3 regions of the Pseudomonas mucidolens genome follow, and region 1 is predicted to be linked to each of the others. Evidence: predicted binding sites of a transcription regulator. Region 1 holds the regulator's gene; each other region holds the start of a gene.
The links. The regulator FliA, encoded in region 1, starts transcription of late flagellar genes. The targets are predictions, from matches to a motif close to CTAAAGTTTNNNNNNNNNNNGCCGNTAA.
Positions count from the first base shown of each region.

Region 1 (10,027 bases):
CGGGTACGGTCAAGTGGTACAACGATTCAAAAGGGTTTGGGTTCATTACGCAGGATGGCGGAGGCGATGACTTGTTTGTTCACTTCTCGAGTATTCAAGTCGAAGGTTTCAAAACACTTCAGGAGAATCAAAAGGTGCAGTACGTTGTTGTCCAAGGACCCAAAGGCGCCCAGGCAGCTGAGGTTCGGCCTATCCCATGAGCGTTCTCGCGCATTGGCACGAGCGGCATTCAGATGCCTGGCTTGAGGTTTGTTGGCCTCCATCGACATGGCTATTCCACATGCCGGCATCCGATCAGTCGTCAACTGGGCAAACTTGATTGATTATCTGACGCCAAATGCGTCATCTGCACGCTGGCAATAGGCCGGAGGGTAACGCACCAAGCCCGTTTTCCGGCACACCGCAACGTTTCCGAAATCCTCAAGCAAAAGTTGGACGGCTTCTTGCAATAGCGCCTCCAGGTCGCCAAACGGCGTCAAAAGTTTGCTTCAAGGAAACGAGGAATACCGGTGGATCGTTCTCAAATGCTCAACACTGCCCGTGGCTCCGTGGCTGACCTCTCGCGAGGCAATCTGGGCGTGCCGCTGTTGCTGTTGGTCATGCTGGCAATGATGATGTTGCCGATTCCGCCGTTTCTGCTGGACGTGTTTTTTACCTTCAACATTGCCCTGTCCATCGTGGTGCTGCTGGTGTGTGTCTACGCCCTGCGGCCTCTGGATTTTGCGGTGTTCCCGACCATCTTGCTGGTTGCCACGCTGTTGCGCCTGGCCCTTAACGTGGCGTCCACGCGGGTGGTGATGCTCCACGGTCAGGATGGTCACGCCGCGGCCGGCAAGGTGATCCAGGCCTTCGGCGAGGTGGTGATCGGCGGCAACTACGTGGTCGGTATCGTGGTGTTCGCGATCCTGATGATCATCAACTTCGTGGTGGTCACCAAGGGCGCCGGGCGTATTTCCGAGGTGAGCGCGCGTTTCACGCTTGACGCGATGCCCGGCAAGCAAATGGCGATCGACGCCGACCTCAACGCCGGCCTGATCGATCAGAATCAAGCCAAGGCGCGCCGCTCCGAAGTGGCCCAGGAGGCCGAGTTCTACGGCTCCATGGACGGCGCGAGCAAGTTCGTGCGCGGCGATGCGATTGCCGGACTGCTGATTCTGTTTATCAACCTGATCGGTGGCATTGCGGTCGGTATCTTCCAGCACGGCATGACGTTCGGCGACGCGGGCAAGGTGTACGCCTTGCTGACCATCGGTGACGGTTTGGTGGCGCAATTGCCATCACTGCTGTTGTCCACCGCCGCGGCGATCATGGTGACCCGTGCGTCCGGCTCCGAGGACATGGGCAAGCAGATCAACCGTCAGATGTTTGCCTCGCCCAAGGCCCTGGCTGTGGCCGCCGGCATCATGGCGATCATGGGCATTGTGCCGGGTATGCCCCACGTGTCGTTCCTGACCATGGCAGCGTTGGCGGCGGGCGGTGCGTATCTGTTCTGGAAAAAGCAGAACGCGGTCAAGGTCCAGGCCTTGCAAGAAGTGGAGCGCCAGCAGGAATTGCTGCCGTCGCCGGCCCGCGCCCAGGAAACCAAGGAGCTTGGCTGGGATGATGTCACTCCGATCGACATGATCGGCCTGGAAGTGGGCTATCGCCTGATTCCCCTGGTAGACCGTAATCAGGGCGGCCAATTGCTGGCGCGGATCAAGGGTGTGCGCAAGAAGCTGTCCCAGGACCTGGGCTTTCTGATGCCCACCGTACACATTCGCGACAACCTTGACCTGGCCCCCAGCGCGTACCGCCTGACCTTGATGGGCGTGACCCTGGCGGAAGCGGAGATCTATCCGGACCGCGAGCTGGCGATCAACCCCGGCCAGGTGTTTGGCAGCCTCAGTGGCATTACCGCCAAAGATCCGGCTTTTGGCCTGGATGCGGTGTGGATCGAAGTCAGCCAACGCAGTCAGGCGCAGTCGTTGGGTTACACCGTGGTGGACGCCAGTACGGTGGTCGCGACTCACCTCAACCAGATTCTCTACAAACACTCCCACGAGCTGATTGGTCACGAAGAAGTCCAGCAACTCATGCAATTGCTGGCCAAGGCTTCGCCAAAACTCGCCGAAGAGCTGGTGCCGGGCGTGTTGTCGTTGTCGCAGTTGCTCAAAGTGCTGCAAGCGTTGCTGGCCGAGCAGGTGCCGGTAAGGGACATTCGCAGCATTGCCGAGGCTATCGCCAACAACGCCGCCAAGAGTCAAGATACCGCCGCTCTGGTGGCTGCGGTACGCGTCGGGTTGTCGCGTGCCATCGTCCAAAGCATTGTAGGGCTTGACTCCGAGCTGCCTGTGATTACCTTGGAACCCAGGTTGGAACAAATATTGCTCAATAGTATCCAGAAGGCAGGACAAGGCCAGGAAGAGGGCGTTCTGCTGGAGCCAAGCATGGCTGAAAAACTCCAGCGTTCGTTAATTGACGCCGCGCAGCGCCAGGAAATGCAGGGCCAACCGGTGATTTTGCTGGTGGCCGGCCCGGTTCGGGCGATGTTGTCGCGGTTTGGACGTCTGGCAGTACCGAATTTGCACGTTTTGGCTTACCAGGAAATTCCTGACAATAAGCAAGTGACTATCGTCGCGACAGTAGGGCCCAACGGCTGAGGTAGTGGGTTATGCAAGTGAAGCGTTTTTTCGCCGCCGATATGCGTCAGGCCATGAAACTGGTTCGTGATGAGCTGGGCGCCGATGCTGCGATTATCGGTAACCGGCGTATTGCCGGCGGTGTCGAGCTGACGGCTGCCCTGGATTACACACCCTCGGCGCTGACGCCACGTGTGCCGAACATGGAACTGGAAGACGAGCTGCGCAAGACGGCCTCGCGCATTGTCTCGGCCCAGGCCGAGTTGAGCATGCGCGGTGACAGCGATGCGACCACCAATCGCCAATTGTTCGCCGGTCTGCCACTGACCGCGGCCGAGCCGTTGGTGGAACCGACTTTTGTCGAGCCGCCACGTCCTGCGGCGCCAGCACCGGCCGCCGCAGTCGACCAGCGGGTTTTCGACTCGATGCGCTTTGAACTCAATGGTCTGCGCGAGCTGCTGGAAGTCCAATTGGGCTCCCTGGCCTGGAATCAGTTGCAGGGCAGCAAGCCGCAACAGGCCAACCTCTGGCGTCGCCTGCAACGCATTGGCCTGTCCGGCCCGTTGTCCCGCGACCTGCTGGAACTCACCACCGGCATTGAAGAACCTCGCCAGGCCTGGCGCATGCTCCTGGCGCATCTGGCGCGGATGATCGTCACTCCGGAAATCGAACCCCTGGAAGAGGGTGGCGTGATTGCCATGGTGGGGCCTGCCGGCATGGGCAAGACCACCACTCTGGCCAAACTGGCAGCGCGTTATGTGCTCAAGTACGGTGCGAACAACATCGCGCTGGTGAGCATGGACAGCTATCGGATTGGCGCTCAGGAGCAGCTCAAGACCCTGGGACGTATCCTCAATGTGCCCGTGACCCATGTCGATCCGGGCCAATCGCTGGCCAACGCCCTTGATCCGCTGCTGCGCAAGCGCGTCGTGTTGATCGATACGGCCGGCCTGCAAGCCAGCGATCCGGCCTTGCGCATGCAGCTGGAAAGTCTGGCCGGGCGCGGGATCAAGTCAAGAAATTACCTGGTCCTTGCAACCACCAGCCAAAAACAGGTTCTGACTGCTGCGTACCACAGCTACAAACGTTGTGGGCTGGCGGGCTGCATTCTGACTAAACTCGATGAAACAGCTAGCCTTGGCGAAGTGTTGAGCCTGGCCATCAGTCATGCATTGCCGGTCGCCTACCTGACCGACGGGCCGCGGATTCCAGATGATTTGCATCTGCCGCGCCGCCATCAGTTGGTCAGCCGGGCCGTCAGCGTACAAATGCAGGAAGAACCGAGTGAGGAAGCGATGGCCGACATGTTCGCTGACCTCTACCACAGTCCGGCCAAGCGGGTCGGCTGAGGGCTATATGAACATAGTGAAATGTACCTACATCGATGGTCAGCAAGCGGTTAGCGCGACCACCTTATGTAGCCTGCGTCTAAGCAAGACAAGGTAAAGAAAGCACATGGGCAGCATGCATCCCGTACAGGTGATCGCGGTGACCGGCGGCAAAGGTGGCGTCGGCAAGACTAACGTGTCAGTGAATTTGTCCCTGGCCCTGGCAGAGCTTGGCCGCCGCGTCATGCTGCTGGATGCCGACCTGGGACTGGCGAACGTCGACGTTCTGCTGGGACTGACGCCCAAACATACCCTGGCTGATGTGATTGAAGGCCGCTGTGAGCTGCGCGATGTGCTGTTGCAGGGGCCGGGCGGGATTCGCATCGTACCGGCCGCCTCGGGCACCCAGAGCATGGTTCATCTGAGTCCGGCGCAGCATGCCGGGCTGATCCAGGCCTTCAGTGATATCGGCGACAACCTCGACGTGCTGGTGATCGACACCGCCGCCGGGATCGGCGAGTCAGTGGTCAGCTTCGTGCGTGCAGCCCAGGAAGTGTTACTGGTGGTGTGCGACGAGCCGACCTCGATCACCGACGCTTATGCGCTGATCAAGCTACTCAACCGCGACTACGGCATGAACCGTTTCCGGGTCTTGGCGAACATGGCCCAGAGCCCGCAAGAAGGGCGCAACCTGTTCGCCAAGTTGACCAAGGTCACCGATCGTTTCCTCGATGTCGCTTTACAATACGTCGGCGCAGTGCCCTATGACGAGTGTGTGCGCAAGGCTGTGCAAAAGCAGCGTGCAGTCTATGAAGCGTTCCCTCGTTCCAAGTGCGCGTTGGCGTTCAAGGCTATCGCCCAGAAAGTCGATACCTGGCCACTGCCCGCCAATCCTCGGGGGCATCTGGAGTTTTTCGTCGAGCGCTTGGTGCATCAGACGAGCGCAGGACCGGTGCTATGACATCAAGCGGCTACAACCTTTACAAAAATTCGGCACGTGACAGTCAGGGGGAGTTGATCGAGCGCTATGCGCCTCTGGTCAAGCGCATTGCCTATCACCTGCTGGCACGCCTGCCCGCCAGCGTCCAGGTCGAAGACCTGATCCAGGCGGGCATGATCGGCCTGCTCGAGGTGTCGACCAAGTACGACGCGAGCAAAGGCGCGAGTTTCGAGACGTATGCGGGGATTCGCATCCGTGGAGCAATGCTCGATGAAGTGCGTAAGGGGGATTGGGCGCCGCGTTCGGTACACCGCAATACTCGGATGGTGAGTGACGCAATTCGCTCAATTGAAGCAAAAACCGGTCGTGACGCTAAAGATCATGAAGTTGCGGCCGAACTCCAATTGAGTCTCGACGATTACTACGGGATTTTGAACGATACCTTGGGCAGCCGCTTGTTCAGTTTCGACGACCTGTTACAGGATGGCGAGCATGAAGGGCTGCACGAGGACGGCGCGAGTGGTCATCTCGAACCGTCGCGCGATCTGGAAGATGAGCGTTTCCAGAGCGCGCTGGCGGACGCAATCGCCAATCTGCCGGAGCGTGAGCGGCTGGTGTTGGCGCTGTACTACGACGAAGAGCTGAACCTCAAGGAAATCGGTGAGGTCCTGGGTGTCAGCGAATCGCGGGTCAGCCAATTGCACAGCCAATGCGCCGCCCGCTTGCGGGGGCGTTTGGGAGAGTGGCGCACGCGCTGACAGGCAGTGTGGGGACACTGTGAACGACACCGCCCGGGCGCTTGGCCTGGGCGGGAGCGGCCCGTGGTGCGACCCCTGCAATCCTTTTTGTGTAATGCCTGTTGAATGAAATGGCGCGGCCAGGTGCTGGACGCGTTTAAGACTGCTTGGAGGTCGAATTGGACAAGAACATGAAAATCCTCATCGTTGATGACTTCTCAACGATGCGGCGGATCATAAAAAACCTGTTGCGTGACCTTGGGTTCACTAACACGGTCGAGGCGGACGACGGTCTTACGGCGATTCCGATTCTCAACAGCGGCAGTATCGACTTTCTGGTAACCGACTGGAACATGCCAGGCATGACCGGTATCGAGTTGCTGCGCCACGTGCGCGCTGATGAAAAACTGCGCAGCCTCCCGGTGTTGATGGTGACCGCCGAAGCCAAGCGCGAACAGATCATCGAAGCCGCCCAGGCCGGGGTCAATGGTTACGTGGTCAAGCCATTCACAGCATTGGCCTTGAAAGAGAAGATCGAAAAGATCTTCGAACGTATCCACGGTTGATACCGCCACGGGGGAGCTATGGAGCATAACGAACTATCGCAGGACGATTTTGAATCGACCCTGAAAAAACACGCCCGCGAGTTGGTCGAATGTCTGGAAAAAGGCAAGTTCGGCGACGCGGTGCAGTTGATCCATGAGCTCAATCAGACCCGAGACCGCGGCCTGTATCAGGAAGTGGGCAAGCTCACCCGTGAGCTGCACAGTGCAATCGTCAATTTCCAGATTGACCCGCGCATGCCCCAGGCCGAAGAAATTTCGCAGATCACCGATGCCACCGAACGCCTGTCCTATGTGGTCAGGCTGACCGAGGCGGCGGCCAACCGCACCATGGACCTGGTGGAAAGCGCCACGCCCCTGGTCAACGGCATGGCCAGCGAGGCCCAGGCGCTGAGCGCTGACTGGGGTCGCTTCATGCGTCGGGAAGTGGGGGCCGAGGAGTTTCGTGAACTCGCCCGTCGGGTCGACGGCTTTCTGTCGCGCAGCGAGCAGGAGAACCGCACGGTCTCCAGCAACCTCAACGATATTTTACTGGCCCAGGATTACCAGGACCTCACCGGTCAGGTGATCAAGCGCGTGACCCAACTGGTCACCGAAGTGGAGAGCAACTTGCTCAAATTGGTGTTGATGGCGGGTCAGGTTGATCGTTTTGCCGGCATCGAACATGACCGTGAAGCGATCCTCTCGGAAAAAGATCCACAAAAACATCTCGCCAAGGGTGAAGGTCCGCAGATTCATGCCGATAAACGTGAAGACGTTGTGTCAGGTCAGGATGACGTAGATGACCTGTTATCCAGTTTAGGCTTCTAAGGAGCACGCACCCATGAGCTTCGGCGCCGATGAAGAGATCCTTCAGGATTTCCTTGTAGAGGCCGGCGAAATTTTAGAGCAACTGTCCGAACAACTGGTCGAGCTGGAAAGCCGGCCAGAAGATGCGAACCTGCTCAATGCAATTTTTCGCGGTTTTCACACTGTAAAAGGGGGCGCCGGCTTCCTCCAGCTGCATGAGCTGGTGGAATGCTGTCACATCGCCGAGAACGTGTTCGACATCCTGCGCAAGGGTGAGCGACACGTCGACTCGGAATTGATGGACGTGATCCTGGAGGCCCTGGATGCGGTCAACGGCATGTTCAATGAAGTGCGTGAACGCGCACCGATCACTGCTGCGACCCCGGAACTGCTGGCCGCTCTAGCGCGCCTGGCAGAACCAGCCGACCTGACGGCGGCGCCGCTGGTCGAGGCGGCGTCGGAGCCGGTTGCCGAACCCGAAGTAGATGTCACTGACAGTGAGTTCGAGCAACTGCTGGACTCCCTCAATACAGTCAAGGCCGAGGCCGAAGCTTCCCAGGCTTGCGCACCAGCAGCGGCCCCCAGCACGGAAGACATCACCGACGCCGAGTTCGAGTCGTTGCTCGATCAGTTGCACGGTAAAGGCCAGTTTGCCCCTGACGCGGTGGCGGCCTCACCTGCACCGGTCGAACCCGCGGCCCCCGTCAGCACCGACATCACCGACGATGAATTCGAAGCGCTGCTCGATCAGTTGCATGGCAAAGGCTCATTCGCGGTTGACGCCTTGCCGGCGGTCGCCGCGGCCGCTGCACCTGCGACACCGACTGCCGCACCGGCCGCTGACGGCCTGATCAGCGATCACGAATTCGAATCCCTGCTGGACGAGTTGCACGGCAAGGGCAAGTTTTCCGAAGTGCCACCGGCCGCGGCTGCTTCGGCACCGGTTGCCGCCAAGGCCGCCGTAGTTGCCGCGCCAGCACCCGCTGTCGCCAAGGCTGCGGCGCCCGCGCCCGCAAAATCGGCCCCGGCCCCGGCTCCCTCCCGAGCACCCGCGCCAGCCGGCGACAAAGCCCCCGCCAGTGAAGCCGAAACCACCGTGCGCGTTGATACCGCCCGGTTGGACGACATCATGAACATGGTTGGCGAGCTGGTGCTGGTGCGTAACCGCCTGGTGCGCTTGGGCCTCAACAGCGGCGACGAAGCCATGTCCAAGGCGGTGTCGAACCTTGACGTGGTCACCGCCGACCTGCAAACCGCGGTGATGAAAACGCGGATGCAGCCGATCAAGAAAGTCTTCGGCCGCTTCCCGCGCCTGGTTCGCGACCTGGCTCGGCAGTTGAAGAAAGAGATCAACCTGGAGTTGGTCGGCGAAGAGACCGACCTCGACAAAAACCTGGTCGAAGCCCTGGCGGACCCGCTGGTCCACTTGGTGCGCAACGCCGTCGACCACGGCGTGGAAACCCCGGAAGAACGTGAGGCCGCGGGCAAGTCCCGGGGCGGCAAGGTGATCCTGGCGGCCGAACAGGAAGGCGACCATATCCTGCTGTCCATCACCGACGACGGCAAAGGCATGGACCCGAATATCCTGCGCGGTATCGCGGTCACGCGCGGCGTGATGGACAAGGATGCCGCCGATCGCCTGACCGACACCGAATGCTACAACCTGATCTTTGCGCCGGGCTTCTCGACCAAGACCGAGATTTCCGACGTGTCTGGACGTGGCGTCGGCATGGACGTGGTGAAGACCAAGATCAGCCAGCTTAACGGTTCGATCAACATCTATTCGACCAAGGGCCTGGGCTCGAAGATCGTCATCAAGGTGCCGTTGACCCTGGCGATCATGCCGACCCTGATGGTAATGCTGGGTAATCAGGCGTTTGCCTTCCCGCTGGTCAACGTCAACGAGATTTTCCACCTCGACCTGTCGCGTACCAATGTGGTGGACGGCCAGGAAGTGGTCATCGTGCGCGACAAGGCGCTGCCACTGTTCTACCTCAAACGCTGGCTGGTGGCTTCGGCCAAGCATGAGGAGCAGCGTGAAGGCCATGTGGTGATCCTCTCCGTGGGTACTCAGCGCATCGGCTTTGTGGTCGATCAACTGGTAGGCCAGGAAGAAGTCGTGATCAAGCCTTTGGGCAAGATGCTGCAGGGAACCCCGGGCATGTCGGGTGCGACCATTACCGGTGACGGTCGGATCGCGCTGATTCTCGATGTTCCGAGCATGCTCAAGCGTTACGCCGCGCGGCGTATTTGATTCTGGTGGGGCAGGGCGGCAGTCCCTCGCCCCGCCTAACGGAGTGGTTATGGTAGTCAAGGTTCTGGTGGTGGACGATTCGGGCTTCTTCCGCCGCCGCGTCTCGGAAATTCTTTCGGCGGATTCCAATATCCAGGTGGTCGGTACGGCCACCAATGGCAAAGAGGCGATTGATCAGGCGCTGGCGCTGAAACCGGACGTGATCACCATGGACTACGAGATGCCGATGATGGATGGCATCACCGCCGTTCGGCACATCATGCAACGCTGTCCGACCCCGGTATTGATGTTCTCGTCGCTGACGCACGAAGGCGCCCGAGTCACTCTCGATGCGCTGGACGCTGGCGCCGTGGACTTCCTGCCGAAGAACTTCGAAGACATTTCGCGCAACCCGGAAAAGGTCAAGCAGATGCTCTGCGAGAAGGTGCATAGCATCTCGCGCAGTAATCGTGGCAGCTTCAGGGCTTCCGCGCCAACATCGACACCGACACCGACACCGACACCGACACCGACACCGGCGCCCGTGGCCACGCCATCGGCGCCCAGCACTTTCGGGCGCCCGGTGCCAGCTTCGCGTCCAGCCGTGGCGCCGGCGCGCACGCCCGTCTCGAGTGCGGCTTCACCCAAGCGCAAAGCCTACAAGCTGGTTGCCATCGGCACCTCGACTGGCGGCCCTGTGGCTCTGCAGCGGGTGTTGACCCAGCTACCGGCCAACTTCCCGGCGCCGATCGTGTTGATCCAGCATATGCCCGCTGCGTTCACCAAGGCCTTTGCCGAACGCTTGGACAAACTGTGTCG
Region 1 is NZ_LT629802.1:781,912-791,938, forward strand. It holds gene BLU75_RS03890 (cold-shock protein) at 1-200, shown strand, start outside; gene flhA (flagellar biosynthesis protein FlhA) at 525-2,639, shown strand; gene flhF (flagellar biosynthesis protein FlhF) at 2,651-3,967, shown strand; gene fleN (flagellar synthesis regulator FleN) at 4,074-4,907, shown strand; gene fliA (RNA polymerase sigma factor FliA) at 4,904-5,644, shown strand; gene BLU75_RS03915 (chemotaxis response regulator CheY) at 5,815-6,189, shown strand; gene BLU75_RS03920 (protein phosphatase CheZ) at 6,208-6,996, shown strand; gene BLU75_RS03925 (chemotaxis protein CheA) at 7,010-9,229, shown strand; gene BLU75_RS03930 (protein-glutamate methylesterase/protein-glutamine glutaminase) at 9,279-10,027, shown strand, end outside.

Region 2 (10,027 bases), 430 kb from region 1:
CCCGCTTCTCTTTAAAGAGAGCGGGGCTTTTTAGTGGGCGCGAACTAAGGGTTATTCACCCATCTGCGATTGCAGATAGTTTTCCAGCGTCACTTTGCCGATCAGGCCGACCTGGGTTTCCAGCCAGTCGATATGCTCTTCCTGGTCCTCGAGGATATCTTCCAGCAGTTCACGACTGCCGAAGTCACTGGCCTTTTCGCAGTGAGCGATGGCGGCCTTGAGATCGGTCAGGCTCTTGCGCTCGAAGGTGAGGTCGCAGCTGAGCATTTCTTCGGTGTGCTCGCCGATGTTCAACTTACCCAGGTCCTGCACGTTCGGCAGGCCTTCGAGGAACAGGATGCGTTTGATCAGCTTGTCCGCATCCTTCATGGCCTGGATCGATTCCTTGTATTCATGCTTGCCGAGCTTTTCCAGGCCCCAATCTTCATACATGCGCGCATGCAGAAAGTACTGATTGATCGCGACCAGTTCATTGGCAAGGATTTTGTTGAGTTGCTGGATGACTGAGATGTCGCCTTTCATGACTGGGGTCCTGCCCTGTATTCGCTGTATATAAGGCGGAGTTTGAGCTGCACGCTGACTACTGTCAAACCTAAGTTATTGAATAATAAATGAAAATTAATCGGAATAAGAATGTTTGTGTTCCGCGTCTTGGCGCTAACTGTTTGAATTACGGGCATAAAAAAACCGGACCCTAAGTCCGGTTCTTTAAAATACGTTGATTTAAGCGTGTGTAAATTCTGCCGAGTAGGGGATCGCCGCCTGAGCCGTTTGCAATTGCGTCAGGGTTTCCCGTACCACTTGCTTGGCCAGGCAGGCGCATTTGCCGCATTGGCTGGCAACGCCGGTGGTTTCACGCACTTCCTTGTAGCTGCAGCAACCTTCGTAGATTGCTTCGCGGATTTGTCCGTCGGTGACGCCAGTGCAGAGGCAGACATACATAAGGGAGAACCGTCGCGGTTTAGGCTTAAGTGCGATGGATCTTAATGTTAACGAGAATGATTGTCAAAGTAGTTTCTCAAGCCTTTGCGTCTGGACGCCTGCGCACTGACGAACGGTTTTTTCAGTGTATGATGATCGGTCTTCACGAAGCGTGACTGCGTCACAGGCCTGTCGTTTATACGCGGCAGACTTGAGGTCGGTCCTTTTACTTCATCGTCACCCCTACATCAGGAGATATCCAATGAGCGTACTCGTCGGCAAACAAGCCCCGGATTTCGACGTACCTGCCGTCCTCGGCAACGGCGAAATCGTAGACAGCTTCAAACTGTCTGAAGCCATCAAAGGCAAATATGGCCTGGTGTTCTTCTACCCGCTGGACTTCACCTTCGTCTGCCCGTCGGAGCTGATCGCCCTGGATCACCGCATGGACGATTTCAAGGCGCGTAACGTTGAAGTGGTAGCTGTTTCCATTGACTCCCACTTCACCCACAACGCCTGGCGCAACACCGCCATCAATGATGGCGGTATCGGCAAAGTCAAATACACCATGGCTGCCGACATGAAGCACGACATCGCCAAGGCCTACGACGTAGAGTCCGAAGGCGGCGTGGCTTTCCGTGGCGCGTTCCTGATCGACGACAAGGGCGTTGTCCGCTCGCAGATCATCAACGACCTGCCGCTGGGCCGTAACATGGAAGAGCTGATCCGCCTGGTTGACGCCCTGCAATTCCACGAAGAGCACGGCGAAGTCTGCCCGGCCAACTGGAAAAAAGGCGACAAAGGCATGAACGCTTCGCCAGAAGGCGTTGCGGCTTACCTGACCGAGAACGCTGGCAAGCTGTAAGCCCGCGTCGAGGTACAAAAAAACCGGCCTGAAAAGGCCGGTTTTTTATGCGCGGGATTTGACCTCAGTCGTTGAAGTCTTCCCAGCCGCCCATTTGTTTCCAGCGGTTGACGATGCCACAGAACAGGTCGGCGGTCTTCTCGGTGTCGTAGCGGGCCGAGTGGGCTTCGCGTCCGTCGAAGTCGATACCGGCAGCCTGGCAGGCTTTTGCCAGCACGGTCTGGCCATAGGCCAAGCCGGCCAGGGTCGCGGTGTCGAAGCTGGAGAAGGGGTGAAACGGGTTGCGTTTCATGTCCAGTCGCGCCACGGCGGCATTCAGGAAACCGAGGTCGAAGCTGCTGTTGTGACCGACCAGGATCGCGCGTTTGCAGCCGTTGGCCTTCAAGGCTTTGCGCACACCTCGGAAGATATCGGTGAGTGCCGTTTCTTCACTGACCGCCATGCGCAGCGGGTGGTCGAGTTTGATCCCGGTAAACTCCAGGGCCGCTGCTTCGATGTTGGCGCCTTCGAAGGGTTCGACGCGGAAGAAATGGGTGTGTTCCGGATACACGAAACCCTGTTCATCCATGCCGATGGTGGTGGCGGCGATTTCCAGCAACGCATCAGTGGCACAGTTGAACCCGCCGGTTTCTACGTCAATGACCACCGGCAGGTAGCCACGAAAGCGTTCAGCCATCGGGTGGCGTGAACCGCCGCCATGACCTTCGTGTTCGTCGTCGAAATGGTCTTCACTCACGCGTGTTCCTCCAGCAGGCGCCAGCGCAGTGTTTCACCGGCGCGCAGCGGGATAACGGTCAGCTCGCCAAATGGCAGGCTGGCAGGGGCGGTCCAGTCTTCACGAACCAGGGTAATGCGCTCGGTGTTCGCCGGCAGCCCGTAGAAACGCGGGCCGTTCAGGCTGGCAAACCCTTCAAGCTGGTCCAGCGCGTTACGTTGCTCGAACGCTTCGGCATACAGCTCGATCGCCGCATAGGCGGTATAGCAACCAGCACAACCGCACGCAGCTTCCTTGGCGTGCTGGGCGTGGGGCGCCGAGTCGGTGCCGAGGAAGAACTTTTCGCTGCCGCTGGTGGCGGCATCGAGCAGTGCAACCTGGTGGGTATTGCGCTTGAGGATCGGCAGGCAATAGAAGTGCGGTCGAATCCCGCCTACCAGCATGTGGTTGCGGTTGTACAGCAGGTGGTGCGCGGTAATGGTCGCGGCGACGTTGGCCGAGGCTTCGGTGACGAATTGCACGGCGTCGGCGGTGGTGATGTGTTCAAACACCACTTTCAAGGTCGGGAACAGTTCGACCACGCGACGCATGTGCTCGTCGATGAAGATCTTTTCGCGATCGAATACATCGACATCGCCACGGGTGACTTCACCGTGGATCAGCAGCGGCATGCCGACTTCGGCCATGGCTTCGATCGCCGGCAGGATCTTGTCGATGCTGGTCACGCCGGAGTCGGAGTTGGTGGTCGCGCCGGCCGGGTACAGCTTGGCGGCATGCACAAAACCGCTGGCGCGGGCCTGGCGAATTTCTTCGGGCTGGGTACGGTCGGTCAGGTACAGCACCATCAACGGTTCAAAGCGGCTACCGGCGGGTCGCGCAGCGAGGATGCGCTGGCGATAGGCGTCGGCTTCAGCGGCATTTCGCACCGGAGGTACCAGGTTAGGCATGATGATGGCACGGCCAAACGTGCGCGCTACATCGGCCACGGTGTGGGGCAACGCAGCACCATCGCGAAGATGAATATGCCAGTCGTCGGGACGCAGCAGGGTCAGGCGGTCGGACATTGGGGATTCCAGGCGGGTCAATCTGGTGGGAATGCTACCGGAAAAGACACTCGCAGGCACCCGCTATCAAGTTTTGCTGAATGCTACCGATATCCCTGGGTATGCCTTAACGACGTATGACGCCTTGATGTGTTGTAGAAACCAGTGGAGCCGCCCGTGCGCCAGCATTATCTAGCCCTGCTCAGCCTATTCGCCAGCTTGCCCGCGATGGCCCTGACGTTCCAGACGCGCCTGGAGAATGTCGAGTGGAAGGTGGAAGGCGACAAGTTCGAATGCCGCTTGAGCCAGCCGATTGCCGATTTTGGTTCTGGCGAGTTCTTGCGCCGCGCCGGGGAGCAGGCGACATTTCGCCTCAAAGCCTACAACGGTTCGCTGGGCGGTGGTTCCGCGACATTACTCGCGGCCGCGGCGCCGTGGCAGCCGGGACGCGGTGATATCAATCTCGGTGCGGTGCGCGCCGGCAGTGGTGATGTGCTGTTCAACAGTTCCCAGGCCCAGGCCGGGCGCTTGTTCAATGGTCTGTTGGAGGGGCGTAGCCCAACGGTACGCCACTATTCACGGGATGGCGGCTATTCCGAAATCCGCCTGTTACCGGTGAAGTTCAACAAGGCCTACAGCGACTATCAACTGTGTACGGCAAAACTGCTGCCGATGAACTTCGATCAGATCAAGCAGACCCAAGTGGGCTTTCCGGGAGGCGGCATCGATCTGGACGCGGCCGCCAAGGCCAAGCTGATGGTCATGCTGGAGTTCATCAAGGCCGACCCCACCGTCAACCATATCGAACTGGACGGCCACTCGGACAACAGCGGCAATCGCCTGTCCAACCGCGACCTTTCCCGTCGCCGTGGCCTGGCGGTGATGGATTTCCTCAAGGCCAACGGGGTTCCCGAGTCGCAGATTGTCCTGCGCTTCCATGGCGAACGTTATCCGCTGGTGCCCAATACCAGCCCCGCCAACCGGGCGCAGAACCGGCGTGTCAATATTCACCTGGACCGGGTGCCTGTTCCCGAGAAACCGGCGCCCCAGGCCACCGCCCCGGCGAACGCGGCCGCCACCTCCTGAGGTGCGGCCATTCGTCGCTAGTCCGACATAATCTGTCGCTTTATCTTCATTTGCTGTCGCGCCCCTGTAATTTCACGGTTTTGAACGGTAGAATCATCGGCTTTCCGTAAAACCCCGTGGAGTGATGGCATGGCCGACGTAAACAAGGTCGTTCTCGCGTATTCCGGCGGCCTGGACACTTCGGTGATCCTCAAGTGGCTGCAGGATACTTATAACTGTGAAGTGGTGACCTTCACCGCTGACCTGGGTCAGGGCGAAGAGGTCGAACCTGCACGTGCCAAGGCGCAAGCCATGGGCGTGAAGGAGATCTACATTGACGACCTGCGCGAAGAGTTCGTCCGCGATTTCGTTTTCCCGATGTTTCGCGCCAACACTGTCTACGAAGGCGAGTACCTGCTGGGTACCTCCATCGCACGTCCGCTGATCGCCAAGCGCCTGATCGAAATCGCCAACGAAACCGGCGCCGACGCCATCTCCCACGGTGCCACCGGCAAGGGCAACGACCAGGTCCGTTTCGAATTGGGCGCCTATGCGCTGAAGCCGGGCGTGAAAGTGATTGCCCCTTGGCGTGAATGGGATCTGCTGTCCCGTGAGAAGCTGATGGATTACGCTGAAAAGCATGCCATCCCGATCGAGCGTCACGGCAAGAAAAAATCCCCGTACTCGATGGATGCCAACTTGCTGCACATCTCCTATGAAGGCGGCGTGCTGGAAGACACCTGGACCGAGCACGAAGAAGACATGTGGCGCTGGACCGTCTCTCCAGAGAACGCGCCTGACAAGCCGCAATATCTGGAGCTGACCTACCGTAACGGCGATATCGTCGCGTTGGACGGCGTCGAAATGAGCCCGGCTACCGTACTGGCGACGCTGAACCGTATCGGCGGCGAGCACGGCATCGGTCGTCTGGATATCGTCGAGAACCGTTACGTGGGCATGAAGTCCCGTGGCTGCTACGAGACCCCGGGCGGAACCATCATGCTGCGCGCCCACCGCGCGATCGAGTCCATCACCCTGGACCGTGAAGTCGCTCACCTCAAAGACGAACTGATGCCTAAGTACGCCAGCCTGATCTACACCGGCTACTGGTGGAGCCCGGAGCGCCTGATGTTGCAGCAGATGATCGACGCCTCCCAGGCCCATGTGAACGGCGTTGTGCGCCTGAAACTGTACAAGGGCAATGTGATCGTCACCGGTCGCAAATCCGATGAGTCGCTGTTCGACGCCAATATTGCCACCTTTGAAGAAGATGGCGGCGCTTACAATCAGGAAGATGCCGCAGGTTTCATCAAGCTCAATGCACTGCGCATGCGTATCGCGGCCAACAAAGGTCGTAAGTTGTTCTAAGCTGTTTGAATGACCATAAAAAGTGGTCCCTCTATCGAGGGGCCATTTTTTATGTCCGGAAAACCTGTAAGCGTTCAAGATGTTTATAGTTGTTTAAGATGCTGCCGAAGATTCGGCAGAAGTTGACCGCGTACGATATATCTATTTTTGCTGTGCTATTTTTAGTGTGGCAAGTACTTTCTCTTTGAGTTGCTATAAACGTCGAGAGTCCTGTAGGTTTTAACGTATTTTTTAGCCAAATTGCTGCTGGCGGCGAGATGTTTCTGGGAACTTTTCTCCAAGGGATTTTTCTGTGCGTGGATAACTGCAGGTTTAACTTTTGCAAGGGACATTTCCTGAAACCTGTGTGCGGCGCGTTTATATTGGCCGCAGAGTATGGCTATTTTCATTCGAAATATGTTTTCCGGCGGAAAGTTCTGAAAGCTCGAATGGAATATGACACATCCTTAGAGGCGTTTTTTTGTAGGGTGATTCCTATAGCTTTGTGGGGCCGGTCTCTGCTTGCTGTTACTTGGGGGGGAGTGCTATGCCAAGAGGGAAACGACTAGGCTATTGTGCGGGCTCTGAATAATTCGAACAGCGAAATTGGACTTGCCCATGAATAAAGTGCTGATCGTGGATGATCATCCCGTCATTCGCCTTGCTGTACGGATGCTAATGGAGCGTCATGGATACGAGGTTGTTGCGGAGACCGATAACGGTGTCGATGCATTGCAACTCGCTCGGGAGCACATGCCGGACATTGTCATTCTGGATATTGGAATTCCTAAACTCGATGGTCTGGAAGTTATTTGCCGGCTATCGTCAACCAAACAGGTGCAACCGTTCAAAGTGCTGGTGCTGACGTCCCAGGCACCTGGCCACTTTTCCATGCGCTGCATGCAGGCGGGGGCGGCGGGCTACGTCTGCAAGCAACAGGACCTTACCGAGTTGCTGAGTGCGATAAAGGCCGTGTTGTCCGGTTACAGCTACTTCCCCAACCAGGCGCTCAATTCGGTGCGGTCCACGCAGGGGAATGCCAGTGAAGCGGACATGGTCGAGCGGCTCTCGGGTCGGGAGATGATGGTATTACAGCAACTGGCACGCGGGAAAACCAACAAGGAGATTGCCGATGGCATGTTCCTTAGCAACAAAACCGTGAGTACCTACAAGACTCGCTTGCTGCTCAAGCTCAATGCTCGATCGCTGGTGGATTTGATAGAGCTCGCGCAGCGTAACGGGCTGGTATAAACGTCAGGTGCAGTGTCGGGCGCCGTCGACGTCCGCACAGAAAAAGCCTCCCGGCGGAGGCTTCTGGATGTGGCCCGCTGGATTAAAGGTCGAAATCGTAATCGGCCAACTGTTTTTGCAAGCGTCGCTCTTCCAGAAGGTTGTCGATTGTGCGGCGTTTGCTCAAATTGGTCTTGGCCACTTCTATAGGTGCTTCAGTCGCCTCATCCGAGTCCGTGGCAACAAAGTCATCCTCTACATCCACATCCAGTTGTTCTTTGCCAGTGCTCATAAGGTTAACTCCAGGCTAAGACTGCCATTGGCGCTCCTTATATCGACAAACGTCGGCCGGGTAAAAAAGATTTTTTCAATCGACTGATCAATAAAACCCTTGGTTGCTCAATCGTCGGACGTCTTTTCCTTGTATTCGCACAGATCTTCGATCCGGCAGCTGCCGCAGCGGGGCTTTCGAGCCTGGCATACGTAGCGCCCATGCAGGATCAACCAGTGGTGGGAGTCAAGCAGGTAAGGTTTGGGTACAAACTTCATCAGCTGTTTTTCCACCTCCACCACATTTTTTCCAGGCGCTAGCCCGGTGCGGTTACTGACGCGGAAAATGTGCGTGTCCACCGCCATGGTCAATTGGCGAAACGCAGTATTGAGCACCACGTTGGCGGTCTTGCGACCTACTCCTGGCAGGGCCTCGAGTGCCTCACGGGTTTGCGGTACTTCGCCGTTGTGACGTTCCACCAGCAAGCGGCAGGTCTCGATGACGTTTTTTGCCTTGCTGTTGTACAGGCCAATGGTCTTGATGTAATGCGACAACCCTTCAACCCCAAGCGCATGGATCGCTGCCGGTGTATTGGCCACGGGGAACAATTTGGCGGTGGCCTTGTTGACGCCGACGTCTGTCGATTGTGCGGACAAAATCACTGCGATCAGTAGCTCGAACGCTGAGGAGTAAGCCAGTTCGGTTTTCGGTTCCGGGTTGTCTTCGTGCAGCCGACGGAAAATTTCCAGGCGTTTTGCGGCATTCATGGCGCGAACGGTTCCTTGCAAGCGGTCAGTGGGGTTTTGAACGGTGGGCCCAGGCCTGCCATCCTGCGAGCAGCAGGCCGAGCAGGATAAACCCCCACGGGGCGAATGTGGCGAAGTGGCTATCGATCAGGATGCGTGACAGCGTCATTGCCCACAGCAGCAGACTGAATACGACAAACAGGCGAAACCGCAGCTTACCCTGGCCGGGTTGGAAGAACCCGCCTTGTTCGAGCAACACACATTGAACTCCGAGCAACAACAGATAAGCGCTCAGGCCTGCGGACATCTCCAGCACCAGGACCTGTATCGCCAAGTCGCCGCAACTGATCCAGGTCGCCGCCAGCAACACGCTTGCCACACCCAAACGGTGGCCACTGAGGTGATGACGAATCAGCTTCATGCTCACACTGTAGATCGTCACAATCACTGTCGAGACCATCCAGAAAACCAAGGCTTTCACCAAGGTGTCACTGACGCCAAGCACCGGTGGCAGTATCAACGCACCTGCCAGCCAGACGGACTTACTCATCGACAGGCCGCTCCAGCAAGTGCTGACGGTGCTCGTCAAAATAGCCTAGGGCGTCATGGATTGCGTTGAGCACGGCGCGCGAGGTGACAGTGGCGCCGGCCATTTGATCGAATTGCCCGCCGTCTTTTCTCAGGGCCCAGGCTGGCTCTTGCGGAGTGTTTGGCGACAGTCCCTTGAAGGCGGCAAGCCAGGGATGACCGGGCTCGGTAATGTGCCCGCCCAGACCAGGTGTTTCCGACTGCTTAAGGGTTTTTACCCCCAGTACTTTTCCATTGCCGGCGATTGCGATCAACAATTCAATACTGTCGTTGTAACCGATGGTTTGTGAGTGCAGGACCACGGCACTTGGTTGCCCTGACAGCGTCGCGAGATAACCATTGAGCAGTCGACTGTGGTTCAGCGCTACGGGACTTGCGAGCAGCGGATGTGCCAATGGCTGAATGTCGTAGCCAGCCAGCGGCAAGAGATCCAGCAACGTACGGTTTTGCAGATCGCGTTGCTGGGCGGCGATGGGCTGGGTGGTCAGTTGTTGCAGGGCCACGGTCAGGCCAGCGCCGGCGATAGCCACCAGCATCACGATGATTATTTCTCGTGTGGGCTTCATCCATCCACCGCCTGTGGCTTGGGTTCTGCCAGGCGTTCAAGCGCGGGCACCGCCAGGTTCATCATCAATACCGCAAACGCTACGCCATCGGCGTAGCTGCCCCATGTGCGGATCAGGTAGATGAGCAACCCCACGCCGATACCAAACAGCAAACGCGCACGTGGGTTTTTAGCTCCGGATACCGGCTCGGTAACAATAAAAAATGCCCCGAGCATGGTTGCGCCGGTCAGCAGATGAAACAGCGGGGCGCCATGGGAATCCGATCCTGAGCCGTTCCAGCACAGCAGGCTGATGACGAACAGGCTGGCGAGCATGCCCACCGGAGCGTGCCAACTGAAAACCCGTTGTTGAAGCAAAAAGACACCGCCAGCGAGAAACGCCAGATTGACCCATTCGCTGCTTTTGCCGGCGATGTGGCCAAAAGCCGGGTTATTCGCAAACAGTTCGTCCATGGTCAGGCTTTTATTGATTCGCAACGTATCGAGGGCCGTGGCCTGGGACCAGGCATCAGGTGCGTCGCCCTGTATGCCCAATACCTGTTGCAGACTCGCCAACAGCTCCATGCCATGGGGAGCAGGCCAGTGCGTCATCGGTTGCGGGAAGAGCACTAGCATCAGTGCATAACCGAGCATGGCCGGGTTAAACGGATTCCGGTTGCCGCCATACAGGT
Region 2 is NZ_LT629802.1:347,333-357,359, forward strand. It holds gene bfr (bacterioferritin) at 52-522, opposite strand; gene BLU75_RS01670 (bacterioferritin-associated ferredoxin) at 724-942, opposite strand; gene BLU75_RS01675 (peroxiredoxin) at 1,184-1,786, shown strand; gene rnt (ribonuclease T) at 1,851-2,522, opposite strand; gene pyrC (dihydroorotase) at 2,519-3,565, opposite strand; gene BLU75_RS01690 (flagellar protein MotY) at 3,722-4,630, shown strand; gene BLU75_RS01695 (argininosuccinate synthase) at 4,760-5,977, shown strand; gene BLU75_RS01705 (response regulator transcription factor) at 6,575-7,207, shown strand; gene BLU75_RS01710 (PA3496 family putative envelope integrity protein) at 7,290-7,478, opposite strand; gene nth (endonuclease III) at 7,586-8,224, opposite strand; gene BLU75_RS01720 (Rnf-Nqr domain containing protein) at 8,250-8,753, opposite strand; gene BLU75_RS01725 (RnfABCDGE type electron transport complex subunit G) at 8,746-9,357, opposite strand; gene BLU75_RS01730 (RnfABCDGE type electron transport complex subunit D) at 9,354-10,027, opposite strand, start outside.
Region 2: BLU75_RS01690 (flagellar protein MotY) is a predicted target of FliA. The motif match lies at 3,631-3,658, and genes of this name have one in related genera.

Region 3 (10,027 bases), 320 kb from region 1:
GCTTCGGCGCTCGCCTGTTCTTCTTTTTCGTTGTACGCGGCCAACAGTTCGGCCATCAGTTTTTCACGCAGGGTTTCTTCGTACAGATGATCGTCTTCGTCGAGCCATTGTTGGACCGGCAAGTCGACACCGAAGTCGCTCTTCAACGCGGCCTCCAGGCCAGCGACGTCCCACTGTTCAGGCAGCGATTGTGGCGGGATATGCGCGGAAACAGTGGCGTTCAGCACGTCCTGGCGGAAGTCGGCAATGGTTTCGCCAATGTTGTCAGCGGCCAGCAACGTGTTACGCATGTGATAAATCACTTTACGCTGTTCGTTGTTCACGTCATCGAACTCCAGCAATTGCTTACGGATATCGAAGTTGCGGCCTTCGACCTTGCGTTGCGCCTTTTCGATGGCATTGGTCACCATGCGGTGCTCAATGGCTTCACCGGACTGCATGCCCAGGGCCTTCATGAAGTTCTTCACGCGATCCGATGCGAAGATGCGCATCAGGCTGTCTTCCAGAGACAGGTAGAAACGGCTGGAACCGGCGTCACCCTGACGGCCGGCACGACCCCGCAACTGGTTGTCGATACGGCGCGATTCATGACGCTCGGAAGCAATGACCTGCAAGCCACCGGACTCCAGCACTTGCTGGTGACGCTTCTGCCAGTCGGCCTTGATCTGGGCGATCTGCTCGGGAGTCGGGTTGTCGAGGGATGCCACTTCCACTTCCCAGTTGCCGCCCAGCAAGATGTCGGTACCACGACCAGCCATGTTGGTGGCGATGGTCAGCGCGCCGGGGCGGCCGGCCTGGGCAATGATCTCGGCCTCTTTTTCGTGGAACTTGGCGTTGAGGACCTTGTGCTCGATGCCTTCCTTGTTCAACAGACCGGACATGTGCTCGGACGTTTCGATGGTCGCGGTACCCACCAGTACCGGACGGCCCTGGGCCATGCATTCCTTGATGTCGGCGACAATGGCCGCGTATTTCTCTTCGGCCGTCAGAAACACCAGGTCGTTATAGTCTTTACGCGCCAGGGGTTTGTTCGGCGGGATAACCATCACCGACAGACCATAGATCTGGTGGAATTCGAACGCTTCGGTGTCAGCGGTACCGGTCATGCCGGACAGTTTGTTGTACAGACGGAAGTAGTTCTGGAAGGTAGTTGACGCCAACGTCTGGCTCTCGGCCTGGATGTTGAGCATCTCCTTGGCTTCGATGGCCTGGTGCAGGCCTTCCGAAAGGCGACGACCGGGCATGGTACGACCGGTGTGTTCGTCGACCAATACGACCTGGCCGTCCTGGACGATGTACTCGACGTTGCGATTGAACAGCTTGTGAGCGCGCAGGCCGGCATACACGTGGGTCAGCAGGCCCAGGTTATGCGCCGAATACAGGCTCTCGCCTTCAGCCAGCAAGCCGACCTGAGTCAACATCTCCTCGACGAACTGGTGGCCGGCTTCGTTGAGCTCGACCTGGCGGGTCTTCTCGTCAATGGAGTAATGACCTTCTTTGGTCACCTCGCCTTCCACTTCTTCGATGTGTTGCTCGAGACGCGGGATCAGCTTGTTGATTTCGGTGTACAGGCGCGAGCTGTCCTCGGCCTGACCCGAAATGATCAACGGGGTACGCGCTTCGTCGATGAGGATGGAGTCGACTTCGTCGATCACGGCAAAGTTAAGTTCGCGCTGGAATTTTTCTTCCATGCTGAACGCCATGTTGTCGCGCAGGTAGTCGAAACCGAATTCGTTGTTGGTGCCGTAGGTAATATCAGCGGCGTAGGCGGCACGCTTTTCTTCCGGCGGCTGGAACGGCGTTACCACGCCGACGGTCAGGCCGAGGAACTCGTAGAGCGGACGCATCCAGTTGGCGTCCCGGCGAGCCAGGTAGTCGTTCACCGTCACCACGTGCACGCCCTTGCCGGACAGCGCGTTGAGGTAAACACCCAGCGTGGCCACCAGGGTCTTGCCTTCACCGGTACGCATTTCGGCAATCATGCCTTCGTGCAGGGTCATGCCGCCGATCAACTGAACGTCGAAATGGCGCATGCCCATGACGCGTTTGCCGGCTTCACGGGCAACCGCAAAGGCTTCGGGAAGCAATTTGTCGAGGGTTTCGCCTTTGGCTATGCGGGCCTTGAACTCTTCGGTCTTGGCGCGCAATTGCTCGTCCGAAAGGGCAACCATCTGCTCTTCGAAGGCATTGACCAACTGCACTGTCTTGAGCATGCGTTTGACTTCGCGCTCATTCTTGCTTCCAAAAAGTTTCTTTAACAAAGGCGCAAACATATCGGCAGGTTCTTCCACACTTAGGGATGGAGGGCGCACCGTGAGTGGCCCGAGCAGCCCTCACGGCCGCATGCGAACGCGCATTCTACCCGGAAACGAGGGTGAAGAAAGTGGTGCTGTTCAGCGATGCAGGCTCAGCTCTCCAGGAGGGCTTGTTTAAAATAAGGGCTTTTTGCTGAACTTCAACCCATACGAGTGAGAAGTTACTTACTGATTTCATGGAAAAACTGCCGCCAAAGCAATGAGCAGAGTGACGCGGGTGCTTTCTGCTACCATGGCCGCTCTGTTACTCAAGGTGTCTGATTATGGCATTTCGCCCACTGACGGCCCGTGCTCCCGCCGTGTTGCTTCGCGAAGCCAAGCCTTTAAAAGCCATCTTTGGTCATGCGCAACGCCTGGGTCATTTGCAGCGTTTGCTGGAAAGCCAACTGCAACCTGCCGCCCGCGAACACTGTCACGTGGCCTCCTGGCGCGAAGGCACGTTGCTGCTGATTGTCACAGACGGGCATTGGGCGACCCGCCTGCGCTATCAGCAAAAACGCTTGCAGCGCCAGTTGCAGGCGTTTGATGTATTCGCCAGCCTGACGCGCATCCAGTTCAAGGTCCAGCCACCCACCGTACAGCAAGGCGCGGTGGGGCATACGATGGATTTGTCGGTCAATGCCGCCGAAACCATCCAGGCCACGGCGGACGGGATTACCGATCCCAAGCTGAGGGCAGCGCTGGAACGCCTGGCCAGTCACGCCAAACCGAAAGCCTGACGATTACACGCAATCCAGTGTGGGAGCGGGCTTGCCCGCGATTACGGAGTGTCAGTCAACGAATTTATCGACTGGTACAGCGCTATCGCGAGCAAGCCCGCTCCCACAGTTAATCACCTAAACTTGATGACTATTTACGCTTGCTGCCGCCAAGCAAAGACCCCAACAGCCCGCGCACCAACTGCCGACCCATCTGATTAGCGGCCTGTTGCATGGCCGATTTCAAGGCCTTGCCCGCGGTGGTTCCCAGAAACGCGCCGGCCTTGTCGACGAAATTCGGTTCTCCAGCTTCAGGCGAGACGTCGGCTTGCTTGCCCAGGTCCTTGCGCGCCATCAGCACTTCATAGGCTGACTCGCGGTCAACCGGCTTGTCATAACGCCCCAATAGCGACGAACTGGCGATCAACGCGGCACGTTCGGCCTCGGTCAACGGCCCGATCCGCGATTGCGGCGGCGCCACCAGCACGCGCTGGACGACCTCAGGTGTACCTTTTTCCTGCAACGTCCCCACCAGCGCCTCACCCGTCCCCAGCTCGGTCAGTACCGCCAGGGCGTCAAACGCCGGGTTCGGCCGGAAGCCATCGGCTACGGCTCGCAGGGATTTCTGTTCCTTGGTGGTGAACGCCCGCAGACCGTGCTGGACTCGCAATCCCAATTGCGCCAGGACGCTGTCCGGCAAGTCCCCAGGCGACTGGGTGACAAAGTACACCCCCACCCCTTTGGAGCGAATCAACCGCACCACTTGCTCCAGGCGTTCCTGCAACGCCTTGGGCGTGTCGGCAAACAGCAAGTGCGCCTCATCGAAAAACAGCGCCAGCAGCGGCTTTTCAGCGTCGCCGCGCTCGGGGAGTTGCTCGAACAGCTCCGCCAGCAACCACAATAAGAACGTCGCATAGACCTTCGGCGATTCGTGTACCAATCGACTGGCGTCCAGCAGATGAATCCGCCCCCGGCCATCGCTGGTCGGTTGCAGAATATCTTCCAGTTGCAACGCGGGTTCGCCGAACAAGGCTTCTGCGCCTTGCTGTTCGAGCACCGCCAGGCGTCGCAGCAACGCCTGGCTGGAGCCGGTGGTCATCAGCGCCGCGTCGTCGCCCAACAGCTCGGGATGGAACTTCAGGTGATTGAGCAGCGCCTTGAGGTCTTTGAGATCCAGCAGCAGCAGGCCTTCGCGATCGGCCACTTTAAAGGCGGCATATAAGGTCGACTGCTGACTGTCAGTCAGTTCCAGCAGGCTACCCAGCAGAAGCGGCCCCATTTCACTCAAGGTCGTACGAAGAGGATGACCAGACTGACCGTGGATATCCCACAACGTCACCGGATACGCCTTGGGCGTGTAGTTCAGGAACGGCATGCCGGCGATCCGCTCGGCCACCTTGCCCTGAGGGTTGCCCGCGGCGCCCAGGCCACACAGGTCACCCTTGATATCCGCGGCGAATACTGCGACCCCGGCATCACTGAATGCTTCGGCAAGACGTTGCAAGGTCACGGTCTTGCCGGTCCCGGTAGCGCCGGCGATCAAGCCATGACGGTTAGCCAGGCGCATGGCCTGGGCGATCGGCTGGACATCGAGGTCCGCACCAATCAGGAGTTGCGATGAGTCAGGCATTTTGTCACCCATGATTAATCTTTAACGCCACACGGTCGATACAGATGAAGCGAGAGACCGAAAAAGTCTAAAACCGCTAGACCGGATAATTCCTGCAGGAGCAGATGGAAATATCACACTTTTTTTAACGCTGCCATTTTGCGCGTTCGCACTAGGGCACGCACTCGGACATTAAGACCTTAGCGGACCCGACAAGCCATGAATAAAAATATGCGCTTCAGCCACAAAATCCTGCTCGCCGCCGCCCTTATCGTGATTGCCGCTTTTGCGTTGTTCACCCTGTACAACGACTACCTGCAACGCAATGCGATTCGCGACGACCTCGAAAACTATCTGCATGAAATGGGCGATGTAACCGCCGGCAATATCCAGACCTGGCTCAGCGGACGCATTATCCTGGTGGAAAACGCCGCACAAAACATCGCGATCAATCCTCAGCCGGCAGCCGTGGCCAGCCTGCTGGAACAGAAGTCCCTGACGTCATCGTTCATGGCTACCTACCTGGGCGACAGCAACGGTGGCTTCACCATACGTCCCGACACCAAAATGCCCGAAGGCTTCGATCCGCGTGCCCGGCCCTGGTACAAAGGCGCCTTGAGCAGCAACGGCTCAACCCTGACCGAACCCTACATCGATGCGGCCACCGGCCAATTGATCATCTCTGTCGCCACCCCGAGTATCAAGGCGGGACAAAGCGTTGGCGTGGTCGGTGGCGACCTGAGCTTGCAAACCCTGGTGGACAACATCGGCGCGCTGGACTTCGATGGCATGGGCTACGCATTCCTGGTCAGCGCCGACGGCAAAGTGCTGGTCCACCCGAATAAAGACCTGGTGATGAAATCCCTGAGCGACGTCTATCCGACCGATACGCCGAAAATCAGCGCTGACTTCAGCGAAGTCGAGGTTGACGGCAAAACCCGCATCGTCACCTTCGCCCCGATCAAAGGTCTGCCGTCGGTAAACTGGTATATCGGCCTGTCGGTGGATAAAGACAAATCCTTCAGCATGCTCAGCGAGTTTCGCACCTCAGCCATTGTCGCCACCCTTATTGCGGTGGCGATCATCATCGCCCTGCTGGGGATGCTGATCCGTGTGTTGCTGCAACCGCTGCATGTCATGACCCGCGCCATGGAAGACATCGCCAATGGCGAAGGCGACCTGACACGCCGCCTGAGCATCAACAATCACGACGAATTCGGCATTCTCGGCCTGGCCTTCAATCGCTTTGTAGAGCGGATTCACACTTCGATTCGCGAAGTGTCCTCGGCCACCGGCCAAGTCAATGAAGTGGCGCTGCGCGTGGTCAGCGCCTCCAACTCGTCGATGCTCAACTCCGACGAGCAGGCCAATCGCACCAACAGCGTCGCCGCCGCGATCAACCAGCTTGGGCCGCGGCCCAGGAAATCGCCCGCAATGCCGCCCAGGCTTCTCACCAGGCCAGCGATGCCCGCCAACTGGCCGAAGATGGCCAGAACGTGGTGGAACGCAATATTCAGGCGATGAACCAGCTGTCAGCGATGATCAGCACCTCCAGCAGCAACATCGAGGCGCTCAACAGCAAGACCGTGAACATCGGGCAGATTCTCGAAGTCATCACCAGTATTTCCCAGCAAACCAACCTGCTGGCGCTCAACGCGGCCATCGAGGCGGCGCGTGCCGGGGAAGCCGGACGCGGGTTTGCAGTGGTGGCCGACGAGGTGCGCAACCTGGCGCACCGCACGCAAGAGTCGGCACAACAGGTGCAAAAGATGATCGAGGAACTGCAAGTCGGCGCCCGAGATTCGGTCAGCACCATGAGCGAAAGTCAACGTCATAGCCTGGAGAGTGTGGAAATCGCCAACCTTGCGGGCGAGCGCCTGACCAGCGTCACCCAGCGCATCAGCGAGATTGACGGCATGAACCAATCGGTCGCCACCGCCACCGAGGAGCAAACCTCGGTCGTGGAGTCGATCAACATGGACATCACTGAAATCAACACCCTCAATCAGGAGGGCGTGGAAAACCTGCAATCAACCTTGCGTGCCTGCTCCGACCTGGAGCAACAAGCCTCACGCTTGAAACAGTTGGTGGGCAGTTTCCGCATCTGAAGCCGTTACACCGTCTTGTCAGGGTCGGACTCGCCGCGCGGCCCTGACGAAGCGGGCTTCGAGGCGTCCTGCAACTGCTCCCACAACTGCGCGGCACCGGGGAAGTCCGTGCCATTTTCGGCATCGAGGGCATCCGGGTCATACCGACTCAAACAGCCCTCGCCCAACGTTGCGGGCGCTCTGGACGTGGCTTTATCCAGGGGATCACTCATGGTTCGATCCTCACATCAGACACCAATAAAAAGGGCCTGCAGCGATTAAACGCCGAGGCCCTTTGTTCTTCAATCAGCACAGGTCAATCAGAACACCACCGTCTTGTTGCCATGCACCAGGACCCGGTCTTCCAAGTGATAGCGCAAGCCACGGGCCAGGACCATCTTCTCTACATCACGGCCGAAACGCACCATGTCTTCAATGCTGTCGCTGTGACTGACACGTACCACGTCCTGCTCGATGATCGGCCCCGCGTCCAATTCTTCGGTGACATAGTGGCACGTTGCGCCAATCAGCTTCACGCCTCGCAGGGAAGCCTGGTGATAGGGTTTGGCACCGACAAACGAAGGCAGGAAGCTGTGGTGAATATTGATCACCTGGCCGGCGTATTCGCGGCACAGTTCCGGCGGCAGGATCTGCATGTAGCGCGCCAGCACCACCACATTCGCGTCATGTTGCTTGACCAGACGCGAGACCTCGGCAAAGGCCGGCTCTTTATTCTGCGAATCGACCGGAACGTGGTAATACGGAATGCCATGCCACTCGACCATGCTGCGCAGGTCGTCATGGTTGGAGATCACGCAGGCGATTTCGCAGTCCAGCTCATCGCTGTGCCAGCGGTGCAGCAAGTCCGCCAGGCAATGAGACTCGCGGCTGGCCATCAATACCACGCGTTTCTTCTGTTCGGTATCGGTGATGCGCCAGGTCATCGAGAACTCTTCGGCGATCGGCGCAAATGCCTCGCGAAAAGCCTCAAGACCAAAGGGCAGCGTGTCGGCACGAATTTCATGACGCATGAAAAACCAACCACTGAGATTGTCCGAGTGGTGACTCGCTTCGGTGATCCAACCGTTGTGGGAGGCCAGGAAGTTACTGACTTTAGCAACGATACCGACCCGGTCCGGGCAAGCAATCACCAGACGAAAAGTGCGCATTAGGGGGAAACTCCAGAACTTCGCAAAGGCCGCCATTCTAGCGATTACGCAGAAAAACTGCAGTACTCCTCAACGCTTATTCCGCCGAATCACCGCAGGTATCCCTTAGTCGTGTACGGCTTTACCTTGCGAACATCGTGAAAGCTGTAGCGGTTAGCACAGTTAAAGGATAGTTAAAGAGAGTATCTTTAGCAGCACAGACCTGCATTAAGTAACTCATTCACGCGTATCCTTCACAAACAAAGATGTAAATTACATAAAACCGCGCTTAAATGTTTACTTAGGCAAACCGCCTGACTATTATTAGCCCACTGTTTCTGTCACCCAGCGCCCTACATAAGGTAGCCCACATGTCTCTGATCAACGAATACCGCGCCACCGAAGAAGCTATCAAAGAGCTGCAAGCTCGTTTGAAGAATCTGTCGCAAGACGACAAACTGCAAACCGAACTGGAATTCGAAGGCAAATTGCGCGCGCTGATGGGCGAATACTCCAAATCCCTGCGCGACATCATCGCGTTGCTGGATCCGGAGTCGAAACTTAAAACGCCACGCGGCGCTGTGAAAACTACCGTTACCAAGCGCGCGCGCAAGGTTAAACAGTACAAAAACCCGCATAACGGTGAAGTGATTGAAACCAAAGGTGGCAATCACAAAACCCTGAAAGAGTGGAAAGCCAAGTGGGGCGGCGATGTGGTTGAAGGCTGGGCGACCCTGCTGGGTTAAGACCCGCTCGGCGACTCGCTGATTCGCGACGCAAAAAAAACGCCAGCTTGCTGGCGTTTTTTTATTGTCCGGCTTTTTCTCTAAACTCGATTACAGGTTCACACGTTGACGCAAAGAGTCCGCGTAAGCCTGCCATTCATCCAGCACCTGACGCTGAAACGGTGTAGCACTAACATACAACTCAAGCCTGGCTTGATAGAAACTCTCCAGGGTATTGGGTGCTCCGTATTCAGCCTCTGACAAACGTTTCCGACAGAAACCTGTCCAGCGCTGTAGCTCTTCGCTATTCAAGGTTTCAGCAAAGTTACGCGCACGATAGCGAAACAATAATTCCGGCAACCGATCATCATCAAAAGGCCATTGCTGATGCGCCAGTTGTGCAGGTTCCGCGGTCCGTACTTGCTCACATAAACGCCGGTCACGATCACCGATAAAACCGTCATACAGCTGCTGCTCGGGATCGGCGCTCGAAGCAAAATCATCTTCGGCATAAATCTCCGGCAATTTATCGCGCCAAAGTGCCTGTGCGTCAGTTAGTCGCAGCGCCCTGGCCTGACAGGCATCCATATCCAGACTCAAGCGCTGTCGGTCTTCGGCGCGCAGCACATTCAACGGGGCAACCACCGGGCAACGATTGATATGCACCAACTTCAGCGGTACCGGCAATTCGCCTGCGGCCAGCTCATCACGCCGGGTATACAGGCGCTGGCGCAAGGTAGTGGCGTCGAGGTCCAACAGTCCCTGAGGATCAAGCCCCAAGTCACAGACAATCAACGCGTTGCGATTGCGCGGGTGCCAAGCCAAGGGCAAGACCACCCCGAGGTAATGGCGCTCGGCGGAAAAACGCCCAGAAATATGCACCATCGGTTGCAGCAAGCGGATCTGGTCCATCACCCGCTGTTTGCTGCGCTGTTGAAACAACCAGTCATACAGTTTGGGCTGTTTATCACGAATCAAGCGGGCCAGTGCAATCGTGGCGCGTACATCAGACAAGGCATCGTGAGCCTGGCCATGATCGATGCCGTTGGCCGCCGTCAGGCGCTCGAGCTTGAGGGTCACACGCCCATCCTGCTGCGGCCAGACAATCCCCTCCGGCCGCAATGCGTAGGCCGTACGCACTACATCAATCAAGTCCCAGCGACTGTTGCCGTTCTGCCATTCCCGTGCATAAGGATCGAAAAAGTTACGGTACAAACTGTAGCGCGTCATCTCATCATCGAAGCGCAAGGTGTTGTAACCCGCGCCGCAGGTGCCAGGCGTCGCCAGCTCGGCGTGCACCCGCGTCATGAAATCAGCCTCTGCCAGACCTTTATCCGCCAGTTGCCCTGGGGTGATTCCGGTGATCATGCACGCCGCCGGGTGCGGCAGGATGTCGTCACTGGGTTGGCAGTAGAGGTTGACCGGCGGTCCGACCTCGTTGAGTT
Region 3 is NZ_LT629802.1:460,714-470,740, reverse strand. It holds gene secA (preprotein translocase subunit SecA) at 1-2,273, opposite strand, end outside; gene BLU75_RS02290 (DUF721 domain-containing protein) at 2,579-3,034, shown strand; gene BLU75_RS02285 (helicase HerA-like domain-containing protein) at 3,165-4,643, opposite strand; gene BLU75_RS02280 (methyl-accepting chemotaxis protein) at 4,842-6,146, shown strand; gene BLU75_RS28205 (methyl-accepting chemotaxis protein) at 6,119-6,730, shown strand; gene BLU75_RS02275 (hypothetical protein) at 6,736-6,942, opposite strand; gene purU (formyltetrahydrofolate deformylase) at 7,030-7,878, opposite strand; gene mvaT (histone-like nucleoid-structuring protein MvaT) at 8,229-8,603, shown strand; gene sbcB (exodeoxyribonuclease I) at 8,694-10,027, opposite strand, start outside.
Region 3: BLU75_RS02280 (methyl-accepting chemotaxis protein) is a predicted target of FliA. The motif match lies at 4,658-4,685, and genes of this name have one in related genera.